Regions from separate parts of the Xenorhabdus littoralis genome, predicted to be linked through region 2. Evidence: predicted binding sites of a transcription regulator. Region 2 holds the regulator's gene; the other holds the start of a gene.
The links. Region 2 encodes CRP, which controls carbon source genes, mostly activating them, when cyclic AMP is high. Its sites were predicted from a motif close to ATGTGANNNNNNTCACAT; they were not measured.
Positions count from the first base shown of each region.

Region 1: FE394_RS00025 (NupC/NupG family nucleoside CNT transporter) is a predicted target of CRP. The motif match lies at 6,860-6,877, and genes of this name have one in related genera.

Region 1 covers NZ_VCDP01000001.1:207-13,121, reverse strand. The annotation lists gene rimI (ribosomal protein S18-alanine N-acetyltransferase) at 1-417, shown strand, start outside; gene prfC (peptide chain release factor 3) at 612-2,201, shown strand; gene FE394_RS00050 (BON domain-containing protein) at 2,396-2,797, shown strand; gene FE394_RS00045 (antibiotic biosynthesis monooxygenase family protein) at 2,866-3,165, opposite strand; gene sigJ (RNA polymerase sigma factor SigJ) at 3,587-4,522, shown strand; gene FE394_RS00035 (patatin-like phospholipase family protein) at 4,819-5,928, shown strand; gene FE394_RS00030 (TatD family hydrolase) at 5,929-6,699, shown strand; gene FE394_RS00025 (NupC/NupG family nucleoside CNT transporter) at 7,051-8,316, shown strand; gene deoC (deoxyribose-phosphate aldolase) at 8,744-9,523, shown strand; gene deoA (thymidine phosphorylase) at 9,608-10,945, shown strand; gene deoB (phosphopentomutase) at 11,026-12,249, shown strand; gene deoD (purine-nucleoside phosphorylase) at 12,321-12,915, shown strand, end outside.
Region 2 covers NZ_VCDP01000040.1:20,531-39,356, reverse strand. The annotation lists gene FE394_RS11735 (LysR family transcriptional regulator) at 234-1,124, opposite strand; gene murQ (N-acetylmuramic acid 6-phosphate etherase) at 2,659-3,564, shown strand; gene murP (PTS N-acetylmuramic acid transporter subunit IIBC) at 3,591-5,039, shown strand; gene FE394_RS11720 (LysE family translocator) at 5,056-5,661, opposite strand; gene FE394_RS11715 (hydrolase) at 5,762-6,778, shown strand; gene FE394_RS11710 (YheU family protein) at 6,775-6,993, shown strand; gene FE394_RS11705 (phosphoribulokinase) at 7,073-7,942, shown strand; gene crp (cAMP-activated global transcriptional regulator CRP) at 8,303-8,935, shown strand; gene FE394_RS11695 (aspartate aminotransferase family protein) at 9,018-10,256, opposite strand; gene FE394_RS11690 (aminodeoxychorismate synthase component II) at 10,379-10,954, opposite strand; gene ppiA (peptidylprolyl isomerase A) at 11,201-11,767, opposite strand; gene FE394_RS11680 (AEC family transporter) at 12,031-12,990, opposite strand; gene FE394_RS11675 (LysR family transcriptional regulator) at 13,118-14,011, shown strand; gene yihA (ribosome biogenesis GTP-binding protein YihA/YsxC) at 14,140-14,763, shown strand; gene spfP (small protein SpfP) at 14,910-14,957, opposite strand; gene polA (DNA polymerase I) at 15,267-18,059, opposite strand; gene dsbA (thiol:disulfide interchange protein DsbA) at 18,479-18,826, opposite strand, start outside.

The sequences.
Region 1 (12,915 bases), on a different contig from region 2:
CAAATAGAACAGGCTAGCCATGCGTTTCCGTGGAGTGAAAAAACTTTTTACTCCAATCAGGGAGAACGCTATCTCAACTATAAAATCACACTGGATGACCAGATTATTGGTTTTGCCATAACACAATACGTTATGGATGAAGCCACGTTATTTAATATTGCCATTCATCCTGAGCATCAATCGCAGGGATATGGCCGGAAATTGCTACAATATCTTATCAAGATATTGCCGGAAAAACAGATCAACACACTGTGGCTTGAAGTGCGGAGCTCTAATCAGTCGGCTATCCGTTTATATGAAGATCTGGGTTTCAATGAAGTTTCCATCCGCAAGAATTATTATCCGACTGCGACAGGAAAGGAAGATGCCATCATTATGGCGTTACCGTTGTTTGGTGGAGATTGGCAGGACATTTAATAATATAAGGCTGCGCTCCTTGCGTGGCCTTTTTCACAGTCGCAATTCTAACCACTTTACTGTGACCAAATCAGTGTGCCATAACACTCCCCGTACTGCCTACAGGTTATAATTTGCAAGGAGGCGTTATCAGTGTAAAATTTTCGCAAATTTATTTTCTGTACATCACGTTGTACATCATTGGAAAAAATAACATGCGAGAACTCAGTTTTGCCAAGGAAGTGGCGGCGAGAAGAACTTTTGCAATAATTTCCCATCCCGATGCGGGTAAAACCACTATCACCGAAAAAGTATTGCTGTTCGGACAGGCGATCCAGAAAGCGGGAACGGTAAAAGGCCGGGGTTCTAACCAACACGCTAAATCTGACTGGATGGAGATGGAAAAACAGCGTGGTATTTCGATTACCACTTCTGTGATGCAGTTTCCTTATGGTGATTGTCTGGTTAACTTACTGGATACCCCGGGACACGAAGACTTCTCCGAAGATACTTACCGTACCTTAACCGCCGTTGACTGTTGTTTGATGGTCATTGACGCTGCGAAAGGGGTTGAAGATCGTACTCGTAAGCTGATGGAAGTGACCCGTCTGCGTGACACGCCAATCCTGACATTCATGAATAAGCTTGACCGTGATATCCGCGATCCGATGGAGCTGATGGATGAAGTGGAAAATGAGCTGAAAATCGCCTGTAGCCCAATTACATGGCCTATCGGTTGTGGTAAGTCCTTCAAGGGGGTTTATCATCTTTACCTTGATGAGGTTTATCTGTACCAAACCGGTCAGGGACATACGATTCAGGAAGTCCGCGCTATCAAAGGACTGGATAATCCTGAACTGGATGCCGCTGTGGGCGAAGATCTGGCGAATCAATTACGTGAAGAGCTGGAACTGGTTAAAGGGGCATCTCATGAATTTGATCAGGACGCCTTTTTACAAGGTGAGCTGACGCCAGTATTTTTTGGTACTGCATTGGGTAACTTCGGTGTTGATCATATGTTGGACGGCCTTGTTGAATGGGCGCCAACGCCAATGCCCCGTAAGGCTGACTCACGTGAAGTTATATCCAGTGAAGAGAAATTCACCGGTTTTGTTTTCAAAATTCAGGCCAATATGGACCCGAAACACCGTGACCGTGTGGCATTTTTGCGTGTTGTTTCCGGTAAATATGAAAAAGGCATGAAACTGCGCCAAGTCCGCATTAAGAAAGACGTTGTCATTTCTGATGCACTGACTTTTATGGCCGGAGATCGTTCCCATGTTGAACAAGCCTATCCGGGAGACATTATCGGTCTGCACAATCATGGCACAATCCAGATTGGCGATACCTTTACCCAAGGCGAAGAACTGAAATTTACCGGCATTCCAAACTTTGCACCAGAATTGTTCCGCCGTATCCGTCTGCGCGATCCGTTGAAACAGAAGCAATTGCTTAAAGGTCTGGTTCAATTGTCAGAAGAAGGTGCTGTACAAGTATTCCGTCCACTTGCCAATAACGATCTTATCGTTGGTGCAGTGGGTGTGCTTCAGTTTGATGTTGTTGTTGCTCGCTTGAAAAGTGAATACAACGTTGAGGCACTGTATGAACCCGTTAACGTTTCCACAGCGCGTTGGGTTGAGTGTGATGATGTGAAGAAACTGGAAGAGTTCAAGCGCAAAAATGAGCTGAACTTGGCATTCGATGGTGGTGATAACTTAACTTACATTGCACCGACAATGGTTAATTTAAACCTGACCAGTGAGCGCTATCCTGATGTCACTTTCCGTAAAACACGGGAACACTAATGTTTATCTGGGTCAACTATTCAGTTGGCCCTTAATTTACCATTCACATTATCTATATTCTTATTCAATTGAAGAATAATTCTCTGGTTTAATGAAAATATACGTTATTTTTTGTAAAACCCATTTTATCACTACGACTGAGTTGACATACTGTTCTGGTAACGATTCTGGCTTATGTTAAAGAAGGTGGTAGGATGAAAAATATCAAGTTTACACATTCACTGCTGGCTGTTGTTCTGGGCTCGGTACTGATTAGTGGCAGTGCTCTGGCAACGGAAATCTCTTCAGGAAAAACGCTGGAGGGGACGGAACAAAAAGTTGATAGTTCTATAGAACATGCAGGGAAAAAGGTTAATCACTCCTTGCAGAGTGCGGATGTCTACTTGGATGACAGTGCTATTACAGCAAAAGTAAAAGGGGCATTACTGGAACATAAAGGTATCAACAGTAATGATATTTCCGTGAAAACGGAAAAAGGGGTTGTCTACCTTTCCGGTTTTGTCAAAAACAAACACCAAGCGGCGGAAATAGCTAAAATTACTCATGGAGTGAAAGGTGTCAAATCGGTGAAAAGCACGATAGAAATTAAAAAATAGCTGACATATTATGAATAGAGTGGCTGGAAATAAGCCACTCTTTCCATATAGCCTATATGGTGATGAATTCAGGCGGAATACTGTCCGACGATGTTATAAACTCCCGGGTTGGCTTTAGAAAGTTCTGCGGTGCGTCTTGCGAATTCTGCTGACGCGGGGTCAGCCTGCGTTGCTTTAATATCGGCAACGTTCTCCCATTTCGCAATATTCACAACACGGCAGCCATCTGCGCTTGCCAGTAAAGTAACTGAAATAAAACCGGGTCGTTTGCTAATAACTGATTCGGTTCCTTCTTGCAGCAATTTGATAACTTCAGCTTGGTTCTTCGGATCGACTTCAATGACATTGATGAATGTAACTTCAGACATTACATCTCCCTCCTTAAATAAATAGTAGGTTTTGTCCACCCTCAGTGGGTTAGAGTCTTGCTAGTTGGGTATAAACTCGTTGAGCCCAATATATAGACGACTAATCGCTCCAGAATGTCAGGTCATTGTGGAAAAAATTCTTCATTCCGGAATTTTGTACCTGACATTTTCACCTTGTCTTTCGTCATTAGAGTGTCGGGAAATCTTTATAGGTGAAGGAATTGCGACTTTTTTTTCAGGAGAGTTTTTTCAGGAGAGTTTTTCAGGGGCGCGGTGATGCTTTACCCTAAAAACAATAGAAATATTTATATATAATTGAGAGGCTACGTTTTTTGTGAATCTTCTTCTGCCTCTGGGTGAACGTTGTGTCTACTCAATCCTCTGGCATTTTTCTCCAGAACCGAAGTTTAGGAAAATAAGCATGAATAAGCAGAAACAGGCGGAGTGTGAAGCTGATGATAATCTGGTTCAGGTATATCCTGAAGATTCTGAGCGTTTTAAGCTTGAATCGTTGGCCTACAGGTTTCTGGGAACCATTCCAGATGCTGAAGATGCTGTTCAAGAAACTTACCTGCGATGGTACAAACTACCCCATTCTGAACGTAAACAAATTATATCCCCCATTGCCTGGCAACGAACAACACTGACAAGAATTTGCTTCGATAAACTTAAATCAGCCAAGTCCAAACGTGAAATCTATATCGGCGAATGGTTGCCTGAACCCGTTTCTCAAGATGAAAGCTGGACGTCAGTATTCGAATCTTCTGAAGGCACTGATCCTGTTGATCATCTTATTCTTGCGAATTCGGTTTCCATGGCATTGATGGTCGTCCTTGAAAAAATGACTCCTGCTGAGCGTATTAGCTTTATTCTTCATGATGTTTTCCAATATTCGTTTGAAGAAATCAGTGAGATCGTCAGAAGGACGCCACAAGCGTGTCGTCAGCTTGCTTCATCTGGACGAAAGCGGATCGGTCAAGAAAGTCATTTTACCCGCCCTTCTGCGGAACACTCTCGGGTGAATGCCGCGTTCAGGGCAGCATGGGTTACAGGAAACATCAAAGATCTGGTTGCTGTTTTGGACGAACACGCTTATGCCGTTACCGATGGTGGTGGCTTTGTCAGCGCTGCGACTGAACCACTATTTGGCCGAGATGCAATTATCAATTTTTTCCTGTCGGCTTTCGAACGTCGAAGCGATCTTCGGATCGAAGATGCGGTTGTCAACGGAGAACCCGGACTTATCGGTAAGGTGGATGATCGCACTATCACTGTGATCTCAACGTGTGTCAGGGAGGGACGTATTTGTGATATTTGGGTCATGCGCAATCCGGAAAAATTAACTGGCTGGAATTAGTACATTAATCTAAATGAGGCCATTAATTATGACAACGTTAGCTCGTCGCCCGGATAAGACTGGCATCCGCCTCATCGCATATCCGGTATCCAAAAAGCATGATAAGGATGGGGGAGTCTCGTCAATTGGGTTATGCTGATTCTTAAAGCGGAAACGACAAAGATGAACAGAGACTAGAATAGATATATCACTGTTTAACTAAAGCATTACAAATAAGTTGTTTGAGTAACAATATACTGATAGATATTCAACAAGTGCCTTGATGCGCTGCCAATAATTGTTAGAGGAGGATAAGAGTGGGGAAACATATTCCAATAACGTTGGGTAATATAGAACCTTTGGCTTACAACTCACAGATCAAACCGGGGAAAATTGCGCTCGTTTGTGAAGGCGGTGGCCAAAGGGGGATTTTTACCGCAGGTGTTTTGGATGAGTTTCTTCGTCTTGGTTTTAATCCGTTTGAATTGTTCCTTGGGACGTCGGCGGGTGCTCAGAATCTTTCTGCCTATATTTGCGGTCAACGAGGCTATGCCCGTAAAATCATCAATCGTTATACAACCGACTCCGCCTTTTTCAATCCACTTCGCTTTGTTCGCGGCGGGCATCTGATCGATCTGGATTGGTATATTGATACCATATCTGAACAGTTACCACTCAATATCTCTGCTGCGATGCACCAATTTGATGCGGGACGCGAATTCTACATGTGTGCCTGCCGGGCAGATGACTTTGAGGCTGATTATTTACATCCTGATGAAAAAAACTGGATGAACGTTATAAAAGCCTCCAGCGCCATTCCGGGTTTTTATCGTAATGGTGTTACCCTTGGCGATGTGGTTTATCAAGATGGCGGCATTTGTGATGCGATACCGGTGCAAGAAGCTTATCGCCGTGGTGCGGATACCATTGTTGTGATCCGGACAGTTCCCTCCCAGCTTTACTATACACCTCAGTGGTTCAAGCGCATGGAGCGCTGGCTGGAAACCAGCAGTCTGCAAAAAATGGTCAAAATGCTCAATCTCCATGCCCAGAGTTACCACCGAACGCAGAAATTTATTGAGAATCCACCGGATGATGTGCAGGTATTTGAAATTTATCCGCCTGCGCCGTTGACTACCATGGCACTGGGAAGCCGGGTCAGCGCTTTAAATCAGGATTATCATTTGGGACGGCGTTGCGGGCGATATTTTTTGGCAACTATCGGGCATACTTTTGTCGGAGGAAAGTTTGGGCTCTCAGAACGTAAGAGCTATGGAGTATGTCGTAATGGCATCAACAGTAATAGCTCCCGGAGAAGCCATTTCTTGAACAGTATCGACTGTCCGATAGAAGAAATGACCACCCCTGATTTGGTTGATGATCTTCAGGAAGCTGACCCGATCATGATGAGTAATTTGGATAAGTAGATGTTTATCGATACACACTGCCATTTCGATTTTCCGCCCTTTGCTGGTGATGAGGCAACAAGTCTGGAACAAGCCAGACAAATGGGCGTGGAAAAAATTATCGTGCCCACGGTGAATCAAATGAATTTCCAGCGAGTGGCGGTGTTGGCAGAGAATCATCCTTCAATTTATGCTGCATTTGGTTTACACCCACTCTATATTCGTGAACATCAAAATGCGCATTTAGATGCGTTGGATCAGCGTCTGAAAGAAAGAAGTACCAAATGTGTGGCGGTAGGTGAAATTGGTCTTGACCTTTATATGCCAGAACCCCAATTTGAGAAACAGAAAAGCGTGTTGGAAGTACAGCTAAAACTAGCCAAGCAGTATGATTTACCTGTGATACTTCACTCCAGAAAAAGCCACGATCAATTGGCCGCAATATTGCGACAACATAAATTGCCATGTACAGGCGTGATCCATGGTTTTGCAGGCAGTTTGTCCCAAGCCCGGGCCTTTATTCGTATGGGGTTTTACATTGGGGTAGGAGGAACGATTACTTATGACAGAGCACAAAAGACACGTAGCACTATTTCACAGTTACCTCTGTCATCTTTAGTCTTGGAAACGGATGCGCCTGATATGCCATTATCGGGGTTTCAAGGGCAGCCCAACCGCCCAGAAAGAGTCGCGCAGGTTTTTTCCGTATTGTGCGGATTGCGTCAAGAATCGTCAGATGAAATTGCCAATCAAGTCTATGAAAACAGTATGGCTCTATTTACACTAAGTTAATCCTGACCAACAAAAATCATAAAGGTTTTATCGTCGTGTAAACATACCGTTATTTTTTATAAATATTAATAACGCTTAACTTATATTCTCTGCTTATTTATCCTTTTTTTTACCTCTTTATCCGTCATATTATCTAATTCCACCGAAACTAGGTGGTTTTATGTGATGAATATCTCATTTTTAGTTTTTATATTACTTTTTGCTGTATTAATTTGTGATGTTAGTTGCTTGTTCCTTTTTGGTACTAGGTATAATCGGCTCACACACAATGTCAGTAGGAACTTACAGAATAACTGACATATTTTTTTATTATTCATACAGTGAACAGGGATTCTTCCAATGCAACTCTTTATGAGCCTGATCGGGATGGTAGTGCTGGTTTTCATCGCGGTGCTCTTCTCCAGTAACTATCGAGCCATTAAAATACGTACTGTCCTGGGCGCCTTTCTGATTCAGGTTGCTGTCGGGGCATTTGTACTTTACGTACCGGCTGGCAAAGACGTTTTGGTCGCGATTTCAAAAGGCGTTTCCAACGTGATTGGATATGGCCAGAAAGGAACAGACTTTATTTTTGGCGGATTGGTTTCCGACAAAATGTTTGAACTGTTTGGCGGCGGTGGCTTTATTTTTGCCCTGCGTGTTTTACCAGTGATCGTTTTCTTCTCCTCACTTATCGCAGTTCTGTATTACATGGGCATTATGCAGCTCATCATCAAAATCTTGGGTGGTGGTTTGCAGAAAGTACTGGGAACATCACGGACTGAATCTCTGTCTGCAACTGCGAATATTTTCGTAGGTCAAACCGAAGCACCTCTGGTTGTCCGCCCTTATATTTCTACCATGACTCAATCGGAGCTGTTTGCCGTTATGTGTGGTGGTTTGGCCTCTGTAGCGGGTTCAGTGTTGGCGGGTTATGCTCAAATGGGTGTTCCGTTGGAATATCTGATTGCGGCTTCATTTATGGCTGCGCCGGGTGGCCTGCTGTTTGCAAAACTGATGGTGCCGGAAACTGAAAAAACTCATGATACTGCTGATGCCATGTCACTGATATCGGCGGAAGATCGCCCTGCGAATATCATTGATGCCGCAGCGTCAGGTGCAGCATCAGGTATGCAACTGGCTCTGAACGTCGGCGCAATGCTGCTGGCATTCACCGCATTGATTGCTTTGCTGAATGGTATCTTAGGCGGCGTCGGCGGATGGTTCGATTATCCTCAATTATCCATGGAACTGATTCTGGGCTGGGTTTTTGCACCAATAGCCTATCTTATCGGTGTTCCGTGGAATGAAGCGACCATTGCGGGTTCTTTCATCGGTCAGAAACTGGTCGTTAACGAATTCGTGGCATTCATGAACTTTGGTGAATACCTGAAAGCGGATGATATGGTTAAGGCGGCAGGTCTGCAAGTGCTCTCCGAACATACCAAAGCGATTATCTCCTTTGCCCTGTGTGGTTTCGCTAACTTGTCTTCAGTTGCGATCTTGTTGGGTGGATTGGGCGGTATGGCACCAAACCGTCGTGGTGACATTGCCCGTTTCGGCCTGAAAGCTGTACTGGCAGGTTCACTCTCTAACTTGATGAGTGCAACAATTGCCGGATTCTTCCTCGCATTGTAAAACGCCGGGAATAGTAAAACGCCGGAAATCGTAAAATCCGGGACATGGTAAGACACAGGGATTGTGTATTAAATTGAATGCAGGTGAGATTTCTCACCTGCTTTTGTTTTTCCTGAAACCCTTTAATGTGATTTTATTCACAATAAAATGTTTACTGTTGCAATTGTGATTTGATTAGTGTGATTTAAAGCACTAACTATTGCTCATTAACATGTTCAAATGATGATACATGAAGATTTTATGGATTAAACTGATACTTGTGGCGACCTCTTCAAGGAACCAAGTTCACTCGCCAACAAATGAATGAGCGTGTTGTTAAAAAGAAATGTTAGAACATAATCAGTAAAACTATCGTTCGTTCAGAATCATCGTACAAAAGAATGTGTGGACTGATTCAGTCACGATAATAATACCGTTGGAGAGTTTTATGACCGATTTAACCGCCGCCGCTCAGCGTGCACTGAGTTTGATGGATTTAACTACTCTTAATGATGATGATACCGATGAGAAAGTGACCGCACTTTGTCGTCAGGCAAACAGTCCTGCCGGACATACGGCTGCCGTCTGTATCTACCCACGTTTTATTCCTGTCGCTCGCAAGGTATTGCGTGAACAGGGAACACCCGATATCCGCATTGCCACAGTGACTAATTTCCCGCATGGCAACGATGATATTGACGTTGCACTGGCTGAAACTCGTGCTGCCATCGCCTACGGTGCTGATGAAGTGGACGTCGTTTTCCCTTATCGTGCATTGATGGCAGGCAATGAACAGATTGGTTTCGATTTGGTAAAAGCCTGTAAAACAGCCTGTGCTGAATCAGGTGTCTGGCTAAAAGTCATCATCGAAACAGGCGAATTAAAAGAAGCGGATCTGATTCGGAAAGCATCTGAAATCGCGATCAAGGCAGGTGCTGATTTTATCAAAACCTCAACCGGTAAAGTCCCCGTTAATGCGACTCTCGAAAGTGCCGAAATTATGCTGCGCGTGATCCGCGATATGGGCGTCGGTGATAGCGTTGGTTTTAAACCTGCTGGTGGTGTGCGAACCGCCGAAGAAGCGGCACAACATTTAGCGTTAGTTGAGCGCATCATGGGAGACAAATGGGCTGATTCCCGTCATTTCCGTTTTGGCGCTTCCAGTTTGTTAAGTAGTTTGCTGACAACCCTTGGTCATCAGGGACAAAAGCAGAGTAGTGGTTATTAAGATCAATAATGACTGATTAAATGTACGCTAAGACAGTGTGCATTACTGCCATTCTTTTCAGATAATAATGATTGGGAGGTAGCTTTGTTTCTGACACAGGAAATTATTCGCAAAAAACGTGATGGTCATCCACTGAGCGAAGAAGAGATCCGGTTCTTTATTAACGGAGTTCGTGATAACACGGTTTCCGAAGGACAGATCGCGGCATTGGCAATGACCATCTATTTCCATGATATGACGATGGAAGAACGTGTCGCATTGACACTGGCAATGCGTGATTCCGGTACGGTTTTAGATTGGAAAAAATTGAATTTACCCGGCCCGATTGTTGATAAACACTCGACGGGTGGCGTGGGAGATGTCACTTCTCTGATGCTTGGCCCGATGGTGGCCGCTTGCGGAGGATACGTTCCGATGATCTCGGGGCGTGGTTTGGGGCATACCGGTGGAACACTGGATAAATTAGAATCAATCCCCGGTTTTGACATCTTCCCTGATGAACGGCGTTTCCGTGACATTATTCGGGATGTGGGTGTCGCAATTATCGGGCAGACCAGCTCATTGGCTCCGGCTGACAAACGTTTTTATGCGACACGTGATATTACTGCGACCGTTGATTCCATCCCTTTGATTACGGCATCTATCTTAGGTAAAAAACTGGCCGAAGGTTTGGATGCGCTGGTGATGGATGTGAAAGTCGGCTCAGGGGCATTTATGCCGACTTACGAACAATCGGAAAAGCTGGCAGAATCCATCGTCAAGGTCGCCAATGGTGCGGGTTGCAAAACAACGGCGCTGTTGACGGATATGAATCAAGTTCTGGCATCCAGTGCGGGTAATGCGCTGGAAGTGCGTGAAGCAGTCCAATTCCTGACCGGGGAATACCGTAATCCCCGCTTATTTGAAGTGACGATGGCATTGTCTGTTGAAATGTTGGTTTCAGGCAATCTGGCAAGCGATCGTGATGATGCACACCGTAAATTACAGGCGGTGCTAGACAGCGGCAAAGCGGCAGAAATATTTGGTCGCATGGTGGCGGCCCAGAAAGGCCCGATCGATTTTGTCGAAAATTATGCTCATTACCTGCCGACTGCGGATTTTAGAAAACCCGTATTGGCTGGAAAAAATGGCATCATTGCAGAAATGGACACCCGTGCATTGGGCATGTCTGTTGTTGTATTGGGGGGAGGCCGTCGTAAGGCGACTGATCCTATTAATTACAGTGTGGGGCTGAGTGATATCGTTGCGTTAGGGACAAAAGTGGATGCAGGTACTCCACTGGCGATGATTCATGCCAATAGTGAAAAAGTCTGGCATGAAGCCGCAGAAGCAGTACGTAACGCCTTTATTTTTAAGGATAGGGTTGAAGAAACCGAAACAACAGCCACTACTCCTATGGTTTATCGGCATATCAGTGGATAAACCGTCACACAAGAATTCAAAATAGATTTAATAGCTGGCAGTTTCCGCATTGATAGCGTGAATTGACGCAGGAGAAAATTATGAAACGTACATTCATCATGGTATTGGATTCCTTCGGCATCGGAGCAAGTGCAGATGCTGAAAAGTTTGGTGATACGGGATCTAACACATTAGGGCATATTGCAGAACAATGTGCCCGTGGTGAGGCTGATATCGGCCGTAAAGGGCCATTACATTTGCCAAACCTGAGCCGTCTGGGATTAGGCAAAGCGGCGGAAGAGTCTTGCGGAATCTTCCCGATTGGTCTGGATAAAGACGCTGACATTATTGGCGCTTATGGTTATGCGAGTGAACTTTCTTCTGGTAAAGACACGCCATCGGGACACTGGGAAATTGCAGGCGTTCCGGTTCTGTTTGACTGGGGCTATTTCAGTGATGAAGAAAACAGTTTCCCGCAGGAACTGCTGGATAAACTGGTTGAGCGCGCGAATCTTCCGGGATATCTGGGTAACTGTCACTCTTCCGGTACGGTTATTCTGGATAATCTGGGTGAAGAGCACATGAAAACCGGCAAGCCGATTTTCTACACCTCTGCGGATTCTGTTTTCCAGATTGCCTGCCATGAAGAGACATTTGGCTTGGATCGTCTGTATGAACTGTGCGAAATCGCGCGTGAAGAGCTGAATATTGGTGATTATAATATTGGCCGTGTTATTGCCCGCCCATTTGTGGGTGACAAAACCGGTAATTTCCAGCGTACAGGCAACCGCCATGACTTAGCTGTTGAGCCGCCCGCCCCAACCATCCTGAAAAAGCTGGTTGATGAGAAACAGGGTGAAGTGGTTTCCATTGGTAAGATTGCAGATATTTACGCGAACGTGGGTATCACTAAAAAAGTCAAAGCGACAGGAATTGATGCCCTGTTTGATGCTTCATTGATTGAAATGGAGCAGGCAGGCGATAATACCATCGTATTTACCAACTTTGTCGATTTCGACTCATCTTACGGTCATCGCCGTGATGTGGCTGGTTACGCGGCAGCACTGGAATTATTTGACCGTCGTCTGCCAGAAATGCTGAAACTGGTTAAAGACGATGACATCCTGATCTTTACCGCTGACCACGGCTGTGACCCGACTTGGGCGGGTTCTGATCATACGCGCGAGCACATTCCGGTTCTGGTTTACGGACCGAAAGTGAAATCAGGCTCATTGGGGCATCGTGAAACATTTGCCGATATCGGTCAGACAGTCGCGAAATATTTCGATTTGACGCCAATGGATTACGGTAAAGCGATGTTTTAATTTTGGCGGAGGCCTGTTGCCTCCCCATTTTCATTTATTTTGATACGTAATAAAAACAAGGAAATAAACTTATGGCCACCCCACATATTAATGCTGAGATGGGCGATTTTGCTGATGTTATTTTGATGCCAGGTGACCCGCTGCGAGCTAAATACATTGCGGAAACGTTCCTGGACGACGCCCGTCAGGTTAACAGTGTTCGCGGTATGCTGGGCTTCACTGGTACTTATAAAGGTCGCCGCATCTCTGTCATGGGTCATGGTATGGGTATTCCATCCTGCTCTATCTATGCCAAAGAATTGATCACCGAATTTGGCGTTAAAAAAATCATCCGTATCGGCTCCTGTGGTGCGGTGAGTGAAGACGTTAAAATTCGTGATATTGTCATTGGCATGGGGGCGTGTACCGATTCCAAAGTAAACCGTCTGCGTTTTAAAGATCACGACTTCGCTGCAATCGCTGATTTTGAGCTGGTCCGCAACGCAGTTGATGCAGCTAAGGCGAAGAATATCAATACTCGCGTTGGTAATATCTTCTCTGCTGACCTGTTTTATACGCCAGACCCTCAGATGTTCGACGTTATGGAAAAATACGGCATTCTGGGTGTTGAAATGGAAGCGGCGGGTATTTATGGTGTTGCTGCTGAATTTGGTGCAAAAGCATTGG
Region 2 (18,826 bases):
TTCCCTGTTTACAGGAAAAAATAAAACTCGCATGTAAACATCTCGTTTACTTGCCGTAAAAAATGATAATTCATTTATGCAGACAGGTTATTTATAATTGGAAAAAACCTAAGATTCGTATTCTCATGTTGCACTCCTTACTGAGAGAATTACTACAATTTTCACAACAAATTACATTCTCACAAGAGGTTGAATGATAAAAATCCTATAGAAATCAGACACCGTTTATTGACTTATAGATTAGCAACAAGCGTAGAAAAGCTCTCAGCATCATCAATAAGATGATCATCTATTGATTTTCCCCACACCACACCAAGCTCAATTTTTTTGTCTGTTTCAACAATTTCCAACAAATTCATATAATACTCAGGAATAGCACTAATAATACGCTTAGGAACACACGTATAAGCACTATTTTTTGTAATCATTTCGATTATTAACATAATGTCATTTGTCTTTAATAACAAATGCATATTGTCACCAGTATAAATAGGGAAAACATTAAGGCAATCAGTTAAGTCGATCATCTCTTTTTTTTCTGACGAATTTGCCGGAAAAATCCCATTCCCAAATTTGCTCAGCGCTGTTCTGAATTTAGATATCAGATTACTCCTTTTCTTAAAGATATAAACCAATCTTTCCGTGAAAATTTTTTTCGGTTCTAATTGAGCAATGGAAGCCAACGGCATTACCGCAACATGTAACATACCTGCATTCAATAAACTTATCTGTTGCTCAACTGACAGACCGGTTACCAGCGCCAGTACAACATTCCCTTTCTTCTCCGCGATCTGCTTCTCTATTTGAGAATAGTTATGGATAGGAAAGCAGGAACCGACATATAAGTGCCTGACCAAATCTTCTTTTGAATCAAAATGAACCCGACTTTTAAACTGTTCATAATGAGTTAAAAACTTTCTGGTATTTTCCAGCGTTTTCTGCCCAAAATCCGTCAATCTTGTTCCATTTGGCCCCCTTGTAAATAGTGAAGCACCAAGAATATCTTCCAACCCGTGTATTTTCTTCGTCAAGGCAGGCTGAGAAAGATAAAGCCTCTCCGAGGCCTTATGATAATTAAGTGTCTCAGCCAAAACGATAAAAGCTTCAAGATTGCGTATATCCATGTTCTTTCGCCCAATGATTGTTAAAAAACTACAAAACATTACAGATTCATGGTGATAGCATTTTAACTTAGTGTTTTGCCAAAGGTTTTATCAGGTCAACTGGTCAAAATGTTAACTAATAAAATGTTAGTTAATAAGGGTACAATTAGCAAAAGATTTATTAATATTATGTTTTAATTCCACCTGATAACAATTTCAACAGTGACTAATGGAAAAGTACAATTTTGGTAATACATAATAAGGCAACCTCCTGTTATCCATACTGAGCAATATCCATTCCATAATTTAAATTTCTGCGTTATTTATCAGGCTGAAATTTAAAACAGATAGGGAATGGCCGATACTAATAACCTTACTGCTGATTATTTTATATATCCTAAGATTAGGGCCACCACCAAGAACTTATAATGAACGGCAAGTTATCAATTGATAACTTTCATTTATTAGTAACCCACTTAAGGTGATACCAAAAAACATTCAAATTAAAATATCATACTACGAAACTATTGTATAAATGATTTAATTTAAAAATATAAAGAAAAGTATATATATCTGACTTACTCGTATAATGAAACAAACAGCAGATAATTCACATCAATTTTATTATTAATATAAAGACTGATCTTTACTTTTATGGCTATTAAATGCTTTACTCTTGCTACGTGTTAATAAGGTAAATCTCCGACTTAAAGTATTATATTAAATACAACAATAATGATGATGAAAACCATCATAAAACGAGTAAAGCAACATCTCGAAAATGTAATATCAATAAACAATAGTATATGGAGAGGAAGGTTTTATAGCGCGTTGTTCTTAATGAAATACATCTACTCTTATTTCAAGTTTTTGATCTTTTTTATATCGGAATATTCTGTATTGGGCTGTTATTTTATGGAGAACATACATGGATTTTTGCATCTTGTTTCAACACGTTGAGGTACTGCCTTGAACTTCACTAGCGTTTTCGCAGTAGAAAAGTGCTTTTTATTGATATCCATTTTGGCTTGGATGCCTTCGCTCCCTACCTTACTTATCAAAGAAGCGGTTAAATACCCGTCTGCATATGTGTTTGTCAGCACAGATGAAAATAAAATTTTTATCACGTGATAATATAAAGCAATCTAATAATTTCAAAATAGAAATACATTAATATAGTTCCTTAAGCACTATTAAGACAATGGTGTGCAATGAATAATAGTTATCAAATGATAACTTAATATTTTCACTAATGTAAAAATAGAGTAAATAAGTCAGACTTCATGTTTGTTTTTTTAATTTTAACAATTTGTAATTTATTACATATTTCTCTGGAGATGTAAGCTGTGGATCTAATAACCAACAAGCCATTAAACATCTAACTTAATACACTTAATATTAAATAATTAGATTTTACAGTTCTTCTTTACGTTTCTCATCATTGATATTTATGCAAAAATTAAATCTATTGATATACTTTATACCAAGTACTCATATGGTAATTTAACATCCATAATTTACTTATTAATCACCCATAAACATACGACAAACCATGATGAAAATCGACCTAAACAATATGGTGACAGAAAGCCGCAATCCTGCCAGTAAACACATCGATCAATTATCAACGCTCGATATGCTGCGCGTCATCAACGATGAAGATAAAAAAATCGCTGTCGCCGTTGAGAAAACACTCCCGCAAATTGCCAGTGTGGTTGATAAAGTCGCCGGAGCATTTCGCCAAGGGGGACGCTTAATTTATAGCGGAGCGGGAACTTCAGGGCGTTTAGGCATTCTGGATGCCAGTGAATGCCCACCGACATATGGCTCAAAACCAGAACAAGTGATCGGTTTAATCGCCGGCGGACATCAGGCCATTCTGAAAGCGGTCGAAAATGCAGAAGATAATCGGCAATTGGGTGCAGATGATCTTAAAGTACTACACTTTAATCAAAGAGATGTACTGGTAGGGATCGCAGCCAGTGGTCGAACACCGTATGTTTTGGGCGCGATGGAATATGCGAAATCAGTCGGTGCTACCGTGGCATGTATCAGTTGTAATCCAGACAGCCCGATGGTGCAGTTGGCTGATATCGCTATCACGCCCGTCGTCGGACCGGAAGTTGTGACGGGTTCTTCCCGCATGAAAGCAGGAACAGCACAAAAGCTGGTGCTGAATATGATCACAACAGGCGCGATGATCAGGATTGGTAAGGTATATGGCAATTTGATGGTAGATGTAGAAGCTACCAATGCTAAATTAATCGAACGTCAGAAAAATATTGTCATGGCCGCCACAGAGTGCAGCAGGGAAATGGCAGAACACGCGCTTAATGCCTGTGATGGTCACTGCAAAACCGCAATCGTGATGATTTTATCGGATATCAGTGCCGAAGAAGCCAAAGCGCTATTGGCAGAGCATCAAGGTTTTATCAGGCCAGCTATTTTGAAAGACCGATAATCATTACCTCTTTTAAGGGGTCATAAATGGCTAAAATTAGTCAGGAAATGTTGGTCGAAATACTCAACGCCATCGGCGGGGCGGGTAACGTTGCATACTGCGGTAATTGCATGACCCGCCTGCGATTGACTCTGCGTGATGATTCTCTGGCCGATAAGATCAGATTGAAAAAAATCTCAGGGGTTTTAGGCGTTATAGAAAGCGATGACCAATTCCAGATTGTCCTTGGCCCCGGCAAAGCCCAGACAGCCGCAGATATGATGAATACGCTGTTAAGTGAGCCAGCGCCGCATGACACTGATGTTCATCCCGATAACCTGAAAGATATTGCCTCCTCCAACAAAAAGCATCTCAAAGAAAAACAAACCAGCTCAGTCCATAAGTTTCTGGCTAAATTTGCCACCCTCTTTACTCCCCTGATCCCCGGTTTTATTGCCGTTGGTCTGTTATTGGGCTTCGCTACCCTGCTGGAACAAATTTTTATCAAAGGCGTCGAACATCCCGATGCCTTATTGCTGGAGATGATCGGCTATATGAAGATCTTCAGCAAAGGGATGTTCAGCTTCCTGAGTATCCTGATTGGCTACAATGCGCAAAAGGCATTTGGTGGTTCAGGCGTTAATGGCGCTATCATCGCGTCTCTGTTCGTACTGGGCTACAACGCGGAAGCCACCAGCGGTTTCTATTCCGGCATTAATAACTTCTTTGGTTTCCCCATTGATCCGCGAGGTAATATCATCGGAGTGCTGATCGCCTGTATTCTCGGTGCTTGGGTAGAAAAACAGATCCGGAAAATCATGCCTGCTGATCTGGATATGATCCTGACCTCCGCCGTTACTCTGCTCATCATGGGCGCTGTTGCTTTTGTCATTATTATGCCCGTTGGCAGTTATCTGTTTACCGCGATGTCATGGCTGTTCATTAACTTGAATGGCAATCCATTCGGGACTGCTATCTTGGCGGGATTGTTCTTAATCGCCGTGATGTTTGGTGTGCATCAAGGCTTTGTCCCCGTCTATTTTGCCTTGATGGATGCACAAGGTTTCAACTCTCTCTTTCCTATTCTGGCAATGGCAGGAGCGGGTCAAGTCGGATCGGCTCTGGCGTTATATATGAAAGCCCAAAAAGGCTCTCAGCTACGTACTCAAATCAAGGGCGCCATCATTCCAGGATTTCTGGGTATCGGAGAACCCTTGATTTATGGTGTCACCCTGCCTCGCGTCAAACCTTTTGTCACCGCCTGTCTCGGCGGTGCTGTGGGTGGTTTTTTTATCGGGCTGGTTGCCTGGTGGGGATGGCCGGTCGGATTGAATAGTGTTTTCGGCCCCTCGGGATTGGTTGCCCTTCCCTTGATGACTTCCAACAGTGGTATTTTCACCGGCATGGCAATATACGGTACCGGGCTGATTGTGGCTTATATTGCTGGCTTTGTGTTGACGTTATTCTTCGGCAGTAAAAATATCGACCTGAGTTAATTCAGCCGAATCGATGTCAATCAATCCAGATCAGGGGTACGCAGGCAGCAGTCAGAATACCCATTGCGATATTGAATATAAACCACGAGTGGCGATTTTTTAGTAAACGCCCGATGAGTGAACCGAGAAGCAGCCAAATGATTCCAGCGATAGTGCTGGAAACTAACATCACTACACTAATGGTAAAAACAGAGTGGTTATATTGCACTCCGGACAGGCTATAGCTACTGACTGCGCCTAAGCCCATAAGCCATGTTTTAGGATTCAAAAACTGTAATAACCAAGCTTGATGAACTTTTATTGGCGTTCCTGCCTGCGTTGCGGTATCCAGTCGCTTATAATGCGAAGTCGCTGTTTTCCAGGCCAGCCACAATAAATATACGCTACCAAGCACTTTCAAGCCCGTATGCAGGGCAGGATAGAGCAGCAGCAACGCAGCAACACCAAAGGCAGATAACACCAAAATTGTCTGCATCCCCAAAACGATACCCAGACAAAGAGGAGTCGAGCGGCGGATACCAAAATTGGCCCCCGATGATGCCAGCAACAAATTGTTTGGCCCCGGAGTGACAGCAGAAATAAACATAAATGTACTAAGAGAGAATATAAGGCTTACGGTCATGGGTAGACGCCCCTCACCCAAATGGTCAACATTTCCTTTCAAGGAAAATAGCAGTATGTTATTCCACATACAAGACAACTAATCATGAAATCAATTCATTATGAGTGATAACTTTTATCCCTTAAGCGGGGCCAGCAACCCCCATTTACAAACTTTTTTGCCTCGTCTGCTTCGACGTCGCCCAAAATTGCAACCTCATTGGCAGCGGCTCAGTTTACCCGATGATGATTTTGTGGATTTGGCATGGAGCGAAGATCCCGAAACGGCTTCCCACAAACCGCGCATGGTTCTTTTTCATGGTTTAGAGGGAGGCTTCAACAGTCCTTATGCCCATGGTTTGATCAGCGCCTGTCAGGAAAAAGGCTGGCTTGGTGTGGTGATGCATTTTCGTGGATGTAGTGGTGAACCTAATCGCCAACAACGCATTTATCATTCAGGGGAAACCAGTGATGCCCGCTATTTCCTCAACTGGTTAAAAACGACTTATGGCGATGTTCCTACTGCTGCGGTTGGTTATTCTCTGGGCGGTAATATGCTGGCCTGTTATCTGGCTGAGGAGAAAGAACATGCCCAAGTGGATTCTGCGGTCATTGTCTCCGCCCCGTTTATGCTGGAAGCTTGTTCTAAGCGGATCGAGCAAGGATTTTCTAAGATATATCAACGCTATCTGCTCAATAAACTGAAAAATAATGCTACCCGTAAATTACTGCGTTATCCCGACTCTCTTCCCTTAAGTCTCAGCCAGCTCAATTCAATGAAAAAGCTGCGTGAATTTGATGATGCCGTCACAGCCAAAATTCACGGCTTTAAAGATGCCGGTGATTATTATCACCAATGCAGCGCACTGCCTCGTTTGCCGGATATCACGACTCCACTGCTGATCATCCACGCAAAAGATGATCCTTTCATGACGCCTGAAGTTATCCCCGAACTGGCACATTTACCGCCTAATATTGAATATCAAATGACTGAGTATGGAGGGCATGTGGGTTTTGTCGGAGGCTCACTGACAAACCCACAGATGTGGCTGGAACAGCGTATCCCTGACTGGTTATCGCCTTATTTAGAGCCATTACATGCAGAACAATTACAACATCATCAGGAGCAATCACAATGATGATCCCGTGGCAACAGCTGGAAGCCGATACTCTTTACACTTTAATCGAAAGTTTTGTCCTGCGGGAAGGCACGGATTACGGCGAACAGGAAAAAACACTTGAACAAAAAGTACAGGATGTCAAACGTCAACTTGAACGGGGGGAGGTTCTGCTGGTATGGTCTGAATTACACGAAACGGTCAATATCGTACCTAAAGAGATGTTCCGTCCATAAGGTCTGACTTATTTTATGCATCCTCAGCGACTGATTGAAAAAAGATGATCCCAATTTTTATTGATTAAGGAGTCTGTTCATGTCTGCCAAACACCCGGTCATTGCAATCACTGGCTCCAGTGGAGCTGGAACAACAACAACCAGTGTAGCTTTTCGCAAAATATTTCAACAGCTAGACGCCACTGCCGCAATAATCGAAGGGGATAGTTTCCATCGTTATACTCGTCCTGAAATGGATGCCGAGATTCGGAAAACGAAAGAACAGGGCAGACATATCAGTTATTTCGGGCCAGAAGCCAACGATTTCAGCATGCTGGAAAAAACGTTTTATGAGTATGGAGAAACAGGTAGCGGCCGCTGCCGGAAATATCTTCATACCTACGATGAGGCCGTACCCTATAACCAAGTACCGGGTACTTTCACACCGTGGGAACCTTTGCCGTCAGGCACTGATATTCTGTTTTATGAAGGATTGCATGGCGGTGTTGTCACCCAGCAACACAATGTCGCCGGTTATGTGGATTTGCTGGTTGGCGTTGTTCCGATAGTCAACCTTGAATGGATACAAAAGCTAATCCGTGATACCAGCGAGCGCGGACACTCCAGAGAAGCGGTCATGGATTCCGTTGTCCGTTCAATGGATGACTATATCCGCTATATCACACCGCAGTTTTCACGTACTCATATCAATTTCCAGCGCGTTCCCACCGTTGATACTTCTAATCCTTTTTCAGCCAAAGCCATTCCCTCGCTGGACGAAAGTTTTATCGTAATTCGCTTTCGTGGCCTAACCCAAATTGATTTTCCTTATTTACTGGCAATGCTTCAGGGATCATTTATTTCCAGCATAAATACCATCGTTGTTCCGGGAGGAAAAATGAGACTTGCCATGGAATTAATTATGGCACCTCTCGTTCAACAATTATTGGAAGGCAAAAAAATCTCATAAATTAAATCTAATTTTATTTTTAATAAAACGGGTAACAAAAAACAATAATACAGAAACAATAAAACCGACTCTTTAGACTGATTTCTGGTAATCTGGCAACCAGTTTAATAGGCTGAAGCGATACAGGAGAAGACAGAAATGTTTTCCTGTGTTACAAACTAGGTTACAAGCGGGCTGACAAGAAATATGGATTAAGATAAATACACCGACATGTACATATTTTCATTCATATAAAATTTCCGCTTATCAGTTTTTCAGCAAGTTAATATGTTAATCTATTGACTTTATAAAGCTAGCCTAAAGAGAAACTGTCTGTTTCTCTTATCATAAAGGCAGAAATAACAACAGAGGATAAAGCGAATGGTTCTCGGCAAGCCACAAACAGACCCTACTCTTGAATGGTTTTTGTCACACTGCCATATTCACAAATATCCATCCAAGAGCACGCTTATTCATCAAGGCGAGAAAGCAGAGACGCTTTACTACATTGTTAAAGGCTCAGTTGCCGTTTTAATAAAAGATGAAGAAGGCAAGGAAATGATTCTCTCTTATTTAAATCAAGGGGATTTCATTGGTGAACTTGGATTGTTTGAAGAAGGGCAAGAACGTACTGCTTGGGTGCGGGCTAAAAGTGCCTGTGAAGTGGCTGAAATTTCTTACAAGAAATTTCGCCAGTTAATTCAGGTCAATCCAGACATTCTAATGCGTTTATCTGCTCAGATGGCAAGCCGCTTACAAACAACTTCCGAAAAAGTAGGTAACTTAGCCTTTCTGGATGTCACAGGCCGTATTGCCCAAACATTACTTAATCTGGCAAAACAGCCTGATGCGATGACGCATCCTGATGGTATGCAGATCAAAATCACACGTCAGGAAATTGGGCAGATTGTGGGTTGTTCCCGTGAAACAGTTGGCCGTATCCTGAAAATGCTGGAAGATCAAAACTTGATCTCTGCACATGGTAAAACCATCGTTGTTTATGGAACCCGTTAGTTCCTGAAAAAACCTGAAACTCGGCCAGTGCAATCTATTTTCTGCACTGGCTTTTTTTATTCAGGATTCAGGCAGTTTCTTTTCAACCACCTTCTTTCGAACAATAAAGCGCTAACGCGTGTGCTATTGCTGCATCCAACCGCGCCATGCCTTCTGTTATCTCATCCTCAGGAATAATTAATGATGGCGTAAAGCGCAAAATACTGTCTCCGGCACTCAATAACATCACGCCTTGCTCTGTCGCTTGTTGCAATATTTTTCCGGCTTTACCCTGATATTCAGATTTCAGTACCGCTCCGATAAGCAGCCCTTTTCCCCGGATTTCATGGAAGATGCCATATTTTTGGTTTATTTTTTCCAAGGCGTGGATAAAGAGATCGTGACGTTTTCCCACTCCCGTCAACACTTCCGGCGTGTTAATGATATCCAATGCAGTACAGCCAATGGCACAAGCCAGCGGATTTCCGCCATAAGTTGTCCCATGAGCTCCTACTTCCATTGCAGCCGCAATATCATCGGTCGTCAGCATCGCACTGATTGGGAATCCCCCACCCAACGCTTTTGCCGTCGTCAGAATATCAGGATTGATCCCATCATGTTGATAAGCATATAACTTGCCTGTCCGCCCCATTCCACTCTGCACTTCATCAAAAATCAGCAGAGCCTGATGTTCATGGCACAACTCACGCACACCATGAAGAAATTCTGTCGTTGCGGGAGTAACACCACCCTCTCCTTGAATCGGCTCCAAAACAACAGCACAGGTGCGATCATCGATCACAGCCCTGACAGCATCTAAATCATTAAAAGGAACGTGGACAATATCAGCAGGTTTAGGCCCGAATCTTTCAGCATATTTCGGTTGTCCTCCTACCGAAACAGTAAAAAATGTGCGCCCATGAAACGCCTGATGGAAAGCAATAATTTTGGTTTTATCGGGATGATGGCTGGTAATTGCATAACGACGAGCTAATTTAAATGCCGCTTCATTGGCTTCCGCACCAGAGTTAGCGAAAAAAACCTTCTGTGCAAACGTCGCATCAATCAATTTTTGCGCTAAGGTTAAGGCGGATTCATTGGTAAAAATATTGCTGACATGCCACAATTTTTCACCTTGCTGTTTCAGGGTATCCACCAGGGCGGGATGGCAGTGTCCCAGCGCCAAGACCGCAATACCACCAGCGAAATCAATATATTCTTTACCTAATTGATCCCATACCCGACTACCTTTACCCCTGACCGGAATAAAGCTCGACGGCGCATAGATTGGCAGCATAACCTGATCGTAATCATTTCTGCTTTTTGCTGTTTTTTCTGCCATTCCCCTCACCTTATTTTTATATTTGCCATATCGAAGTGAAATAATAATCACTAAATATGAATAAAAAATCACATTAGAGCAAATAAAAAAAGCCAGAGTGAGGGACTGCCTGTAGTATCTGATTAATATTTTAGGAAATTATTTAATAACTCATGTCCCTGCTCACTCAGAATGCTTTCCGGATGGAACTGCACTCCTTCTAATGGCAAGGTGCGGTGACGTATTCCCATGATTTCATCCACATCACCATTACGCTGGCTCCATGCTGTGACTTCAAATGAGGCAGGAAGCGTTTCAGCCGCAATGACCAGAGAATGATACCGAGTGACTGTCAATGGATGATCCAAACCCTTAAATACTCCTTGCTGGCTATGATGGAGCAGACTGGTTTTCCCATGCATTATCTCGCGGGCTTTGACAACGCTGGCACCAAAAGCCTGACCTATCGCCTGATGCCCCAAACACACACCGAGGATAGGCAACTTACCGGCAAAATGCGAAATCGCTTCCAGTGAGATGCCTGCTTCATCCGGCGTACAAGGCCCTGGAGAAATAACTAAGTGTGTAGGCGCCAGCTTTTCGATATCTTCAAGCTGTAGCTCATCATTGCGCTTAACTAAAACCTCTGTCCCTAACTCGCAAAAATATTGATATAAATTGAATGTAAAAGAATCGTAGTTATCTATTATTAGTAACATAGGAGTATATCCTACTGATTTTATAGTTTTATAAGTCGCCCTACCCCATTAGGGTATTATGCATTCTGTATTACGGTAAAATCAGGTAAAGCAGTATCAACGGCAACGGGGGGACTCATCATACCACAGAAGTATTTTTAAAATAGGGGCGTGCAGAGAGGGGAAGAAAGGATAAGGGAAACACCGGACGGCACTCAAATAACCAATTATGATTATCTGAATACCGTCTTACATGCTTTCGATCAATTAAGGCCCAACTTTAGCTGACAAGATCACAATCGGTTTCGCGGGTACATTTTGGTAAGGACCAACATTTTCTGTTTTGACCTGAGAAATTTTATCTACCACATCCATGCCTTTTACGACTTTACCAAAAACGGCATAACCGAAATCACGCTGCCCGTGGTCAAGGAAAGCATTATCGGTAACGTTGATAAAAAACTGACTGGTTGCACTGTCTTTATCTGCGGTACGTGCCATAGCGATAGTGCCACGAAGATTACGTAAACCGTTGTCTGCTTCATTCTTGATGGGATCTCTGGTGGCTTTCTGCTTCATATCTTTTGTGAAGCCGCCACCCTGGATCATAAAGCCGGGAATCACACGATGGAAAATAGTGTTGTTATAAAATCCATCATTGACATACTGAACAAAATTCTTAGTACTCATTGGTGCCTTATCGCCATCCAACGCAAGTTCAATCTCTCCGGCTGATGTCATCAGCTTTACGTGGGTTTCGGCAGCCAATGCTGGAACAGCTATCGCACTGATAGCACATGCAGTCATAAACGACACTAAAATACGTTTAAACATTGATGGTTCCTTTATTTTTTGAGGTCAACAATAAAACTCATAACAACAAAACTCATTAAGTGTAATTCCCAATGGGAATAACTTCCAAAGATTTACCTACATTTACGAGTATTTTAGATGAATTGAGAGAAAATCTATCTGTGAAACTTTTATATTCGCATACTTTGACGAAAGCTATTTTCGGAATAAGCTCAATATTGATGCGCTTTCCACGCTAACGCATTCTAGTATCACATTGTTTCGTTGAAGATGACCCTCCAAACTTACGCAGAAAACAATTGCAGAACAACAGGCATCGTCGCCAATGCAATAAGCAGGGAGATAATAATAGAAAGGGAAATAACATCCTGTTTGAAACCATATTTGTTGGCAAAAACATATACTCCTGCACCGATCGGCTGAGCAGCCATAACGACAGCGGCAATCAACCAGACATTATCTTTCTGCTGCATCCCCAAGAGATAATAAGCGCAGATAAACGTAACCAGTGGTTGAATACCTAATTTGAGGAGCAACATCGGCACTGCAAGTTGTAGCGCCCCGCCATTGATATGTTCTGTAACTTTAAGGCGGGATAATCCTAATCCCAACGCGAATAACGCCGTTGGACCGGCGGCATTCCCAAGAAAACCCGCAAAAGATTGCAGAAATTCCGGGACGGGGAACCTGAAGATAACAAAGACCAAACCAGTAATAACTGAGACAGTTAAAGGGTTAGTCAATGTGGTTTTTAATGCCTTAGCAAGAGTGTGACCAATGGATATTTTACTGCCAGATTGCCGCGTGGAAAAAATATCGTAACTAATGATAACGGCCATAATAGCGGGAATATTATGCAGGATAGTGGCAATAGCTGCGGGCAATGCAGCAGACTCACCATAAACAGAAATCAGGATTGGGACACCCATATATCCGGTAGTGCCATAACACGCCCCCATGCTTAAAATCGACGATTCAGGTAAACCAATTCCCATGATTTTTGCTATCAACGCCCCTAAAATATACGCGGCACCAATGCCAACAAGAGTAGCAGTAATAAAATCCCACTGCCGCAATTCATTGATCTCAGCTTTTGCAATAGCGAGAAACAATAAGGCCGGGAGTGCGATATAAAGTACATAATCATTGATTAATTTATCAGAATGTCCGCTATCAGGATTCAAACGACCAAAACAATAACCGATAAATATGATCAAAAATATTGGCGCAACGATCATAGCCATTTAAAATCGCTCCCACATGAATTTTTATATGCTGTTTGGCAATGTTGTGATAGTTATTTAATTTTGTTAAATAAATAATTCCTTTTTTATCATTGAATTTCTCAATGATGGCCGCAAGGGTAACTCTATGACGCTGGATACTCGTACCAATCGTTTTGATGGGCGTGGGATAACGCTTGAGCAACTACGTGCATTTGTGTTTGTTGCCACACATGGCGGATTTGCTAAAGCAGGTGAAGAGTTAGGACGTACACAGTCTACGCTTAGCCTTAGCATTAAACGGCTTGAAGAGGATATCGGCTGCCGCCTGATTGATCGACGCCAAGGCTATATTATTGGTTTAACCGATGAAGGAAAACAGCTATTACCTGCGGCCAAAGACATTCTTTCCCGTATGACACAGGCGCTTCAATCAGTGAAAAAATCGCAACTGAAAGGCAGAATAGCGCTCGGTGTTCCTGATGATTTTGGCATCAAAAATCTGCATGAAGCGATCTCTTGGTGTCTGGCTGAATATCCTGGATTAAAAATAGAAATTACTGCGGCCTCATCGGCTGTTCTTACTGACCTACTGGGAAAACGTCAATTAGACATGGCCATTACTAAAGAAATGGCAGGACAACCAATTAACGCCAATAACAGAAGCATCCTGTATATCGATTCATTGCATTGGGTCGCCTCAAGAGCCGAATATTTCAATAAAATCCAAGAAATCCCGTTAGTCATTTTTGCCGAAGGCTGTGTTATTCGAAACTGTGCAGTTAAGGCGCTGGAACATGTAGGAAAACCGTATTTCTTCGCTTATGTCAGTTCCTCATTCGAAAACATAAAAAGCGCGGTAGAACATGGGATTGGGATTGGATTATTACCGCATAGTGCATTAACCGATGATCTGTATATATTATCATCCGAGCATGGCGCACCCAGCGTTCCAGAAATTCAGCTTGTTTTGCATATTACAGCTCAAGGGGAGTTATACACGCTTTTTGCTGATTATCTACGACGTTCTCTATCATTATAAATGCCGATATATATCCAAGAGATTTCGGGTTACAAAAATACCGGAATAAAGTTACACCTGTCCACAAGCCATTGCTCTCGGTATAATCACCGCGCTATTTTTGTGTATTTCTCTAGGAGAGAATCATTTTGACTATCAAAAACTACAACTATCACATGACCCACTTTGTCACGAGTGCACCTGACATTCGCCACCTGCCTCAAGATGTGGGCATTGAGGTAGCGTTTGCCGGTAGGTCAAATGCGGGTAAATCCAGTGCGTTAAACGCATTGACCCGCCAAAAGAGCCTTGCGCGTACCAGTAAAACTCCGGGCCGTACTCAGCTGATTAACCTGTTCGAAGTGGAAGAAGGGGTTCGTCTGGTGGATTTACCGGGTTATGGTTACGCTGAAGTACCCGAAGAGATGAAACGCAAATGGCAGAAAGCCTTGGGAGAATATCTCCAGAAGCGTGAATGCCTGCTGGGACTGGTGGTTTTGATGGATATCCGTCATCCGCTGAAAGATCTGGATATGCAGATGATCGAATGGGCTGTTGTGATGCAAGTGCCTGTTATGGTCTTGCTGACTAAAGCCGATAAACTGGCATCCGGTGTCCGTAAAAGCCAACTGGCAAAAGTCCGTCAGGAATTGGCGTCTCTGGATGGTGATGTTCAGATCGAATACTTCTCTTCCCCGAAAAAAATCGGCATCGATAAACTTGAGCAGAAGCTTGATCTTTGGTTCAACCAACCTGCCATCGAGGTGGAGTAACATCCCCCGCGCTCACCACATCCCCATCGACCATACCCGATAGACCTCAAATTGCAGCCAATAACGCTGCAAATTGATCGGTGAAAGGTATAAAACGGACATAAAAAAACGCCCCAGTCAAAAAAGATGACTGGGGCAGCTAATATTCAGCTAAATCCGATTACGTGAAGTAAAAGGTCTGAAAGATAGAACATCTTACCTCTGTACCCTACGCCGACAACTTTACCCTATTCCTTTAATCAAAAAAAGACTTTTTTGTAATTAATTTTCATTGATTACCTCGATTCAGCTTCTATTATTTAACCAAATCAGGTTATTACTTCATCATCAATGTAGTTTAATTACATAATTGTGAGATCTAGATCTAATCCAAAACCTAACTCAAATTGTTGTTACAAGCCTCGTTGCGGCACACGCCAGACAATTATCGTTCATTAAATAAACCGTAATTTCATAAAAACTATTCAATAAACAATATTCAATAAAAACTATTCAATAAAAAATCAGTGCGCCTGATCCCAGTTATCACCAGTACCGACATCCACTTTTAATGGCACATCAAGCTGCATACTTTGTTCCATCAACTCTCTGATTTTCTGTTCAGCAGACTCCAATTCAGACTCATGCACTTCAAACACCAATTCATCGTGAACCTGCATGATCATGCGCACATTTGGCTGCTCATTGACGATCCAGTCATCTACCACAATCATTGCCAACTTAATAATATCCGCTGCTGTACCCTGCATCGGTGCATTGATGGCTTCACGCTCTGAAGCCTTACGGCGCATAGCATTACGTGATTTGATATCCGGCAGATATAATCGACGGCCTTCCAGCGTTTCAACAAATCCATGATCGGCGGCTTGCTGGCGTGTACGTTCCATATAAGCCAACACTCCCGGATAGCGCTCAAAATAGAGATCCATATAACGTTGTGCCTCGCCGCGTGGAATGCCCAACTGGCGGGATAAACCAAACGCACTCATACCATAAATCAGGCCAAAGTTAATCGCCTTAGCACTGCGACGCTGCTCGCTGGTCACCTGTTCCAGTGATACACCAAATACTTCGGCGGCAGTCGCACGGTGAATATCTTTACCTTGCGCAAACGCCTCCAGCAAACCTTTATCCTGTGACAGATGCGCCATAATCCGCAATTCGATCTGCGAATAGTCCGCCGCCATAATGCGGTAGCCTTTCGGCGCAATAAATGCCTGACGGATACGCCGTCCTTCATCGTTGCGGACAGGAATATTTTGCAGGTTTGGATCACGGGAAGAGAGTCGCCCTGTCGCAGTCACTGCCTGATGGTATGAAGTATGAACGCGATTTGTCAGTGGATTCACCATCTGAGGCAATTTATCTGTATAAGTGGATTTCAGTTTTGCCAAACCACGATGTTCTAAAATAACGCGGGGTAACTCATGACTCTCTGCCAACTCTTCCAACACTTCTTCGTTCGTCGATGGCGCACCATTTGGCGTCTTTTTCAGCACAGGCAGGCCCATCTTTTCAAACAAAATGACTTGCAACTGCTTAGGTGAAGCCAGATTGAATTCTTCACCCGCCAACACATAGGCGGATTTTTCCAACTCATCTAAACGCGCAGTAATTTCCCGTGAATGTTCTGCCAACGTTTGGGCATCGATCAATACGCCTGTCCGCTCGATACGGGAAAGTACCGGTACTAGCGGCATTTCGATTTTCTGGAAAACCTTTGTCAGCGTCGATTCGCTCTCCAACTGAGGGTACATCGCCTGATGCAATCGCAAAGTCACATCCGCATCTTCAGCCGCATATTTTGATGCTTCCTCCAGCGGAATTTGATTGAAGGTGAGCTGTTTTTTCCCTTTGCCTGCGATTTCTTCAAACGTAGTCGTTTTATAACTAAGATGACGCTCTGCCAGACTGTCCATGTCATGCCGTCCTGCCACGCTATTCAGGACATACGACTCCAGCATGGTATCGAAAACGATGCCATTCAAAGCAATGTCATAACGGGCGAGGATACCACGGTCAAATTTCAGGTTCTGACCAATTTTGGGCAGGCCAGCATCTTCCAGCAACGGTTTTAAAGCCGCGAGAACATCATGCAGATCCAGTTGTTGTGGCGCATCCAGATAGTCGTGTCCCAGTGGCAGATAAGCTGCTTCAACTTCTGATTCTCCCGCTACAATAGCAAAAGACATTCCCACCAGATTAGCAGTCAGTGTATCAAGGCCGTCAGTCTCAGTATCAAAAGAGAATGCCGGTGCCAGCTTCAGCTTTTCAATCCACTCATCAAGGGATTGACGTTCAAGAATGGTTTGATAGTTTTCCGGTGAAATCTTAACCGCAGTTGGCGTAGCTACCACTGATTCTGATTTGGCATTGATATTAGCCGGTTTTTGACTATTACCCTCCAGCCAAGTGCCATTCTGTACGCCGTTAATCCAACGCTTGAATTCATAATGACTGAACAGCACCAACAGTTCATCCGCATCTGGTGGCACAACGGAAAGTTCCAGACAAGTTGTATCTAGCTCAACATCAGTTTTAATCGTTGCCAGTTTATATGAAAGATAGGCGACCTCTTTATGCAATTCCATTTTTCCGCTCAGCGTTTTGGCTCCACGGAAGCTGAGAGTGGCAATTTCATCAAGTCTGGTATAGATATCATCCAACCCGCCGAGGCCTTGCAATAATCCCAGTGCAGTTTTCTCACCAACACCCGGCACACCGGGAATGTTATCGGAAGAATCCCCCATCAGGGCGAGGAAATCGATGATCAGTTCAGGCGGAATACCATACTTTTCCGTGACTTCTTGCGGCCCTAAAATGGTATTGGTCATGGTATTAATCAGCGTGATATTCGGTGTCACCAACTGCGCCATATCTTTATCACCCGTGCTGATCAGGACCGAACGGCCTTCCTTTTCCGCCTGCAACGCCAATGTTCCGATGACATCATCGGCTTCGACACCCGGTATGACCAGAATTGGCAAGCCCATTGCCTTAACCATTTTGTGTAGCGGCTCAATCTGAGCACGCAAATCATCCGGCATCGGGGGGCGGTGGGATTTATATTCGGCAAATAACTCATCACGGAACGTTTTGCCTTTGGCATCAAACACAACCGCCACATGACTGGATCTATACTGCATGATTAAACTGCGCAGCATGTTCAGTACGCCATACATGGCGCCGGTCGGTTCTCCCGCACTATTCGTCAGTGGAGGAAACGCATGGTATGCACGATAAAGGTATGAAGAACCATCAACCAAAATCAGGGGATTGTCTGCTATCTGTACCATAAAATTTTCTTCGTCGTTCTGTGGGATGAATTGGAATGAATAAAGAATAGAATGCCATACTGCGTCGTTATAGACGAATTTTGCGAGAATTTTCTCGTACTAACCTGCATTTTATAACAAATATTTTGATGAGTGTTCTGTGGATAACTTTGTGCACAAAAAATTGGCACATAAAGCAGATTTATGTTTATCACTATAAAGAGTAATTAACAGGAGGTAAAAATCAATGAATTACAAGAAATATTAAGAAAATATTGCAATCACTTAAAAATCACCGACTTGTGGATATTACCGGAGTTTATGTTATGAAAGGGGCTTTTCAGCAAGTATTGTGCCAGCTTTATCATAGCTGACACAATGCCTATGTTATTTTATATTAGTGCCAGAGTTCTTGTTTCCTTTATGGCCTGGCCTGCGGCTTATTTTTTTGTCACCAGATAATTCACTGTTTCAGAGAAACTTTTTCCATAGTCCAGCACAGAAGTCCCTTCAACGCCGCCGTTGTTAATCAAGTATTTTCCATTGACAAATACTGCCGGAACGCCGCGCAATTCGAAATCCTTAGATGCCTGTCGCTCTTTAGCGGCTACAGATTGCACAATAAAACTGTTCAATGCAGCATCATATTCTTCACCCGGTACACCAGCCTTGATAAAGGCTTTGCGAATATCTTCCTTACTATTGATGCTTTGGCTTTTCTGAATACCCTCAAACAGAATTGGAGTGATTTTATCTTCAATCTTCATGACGATCGCAACCGCCCATGC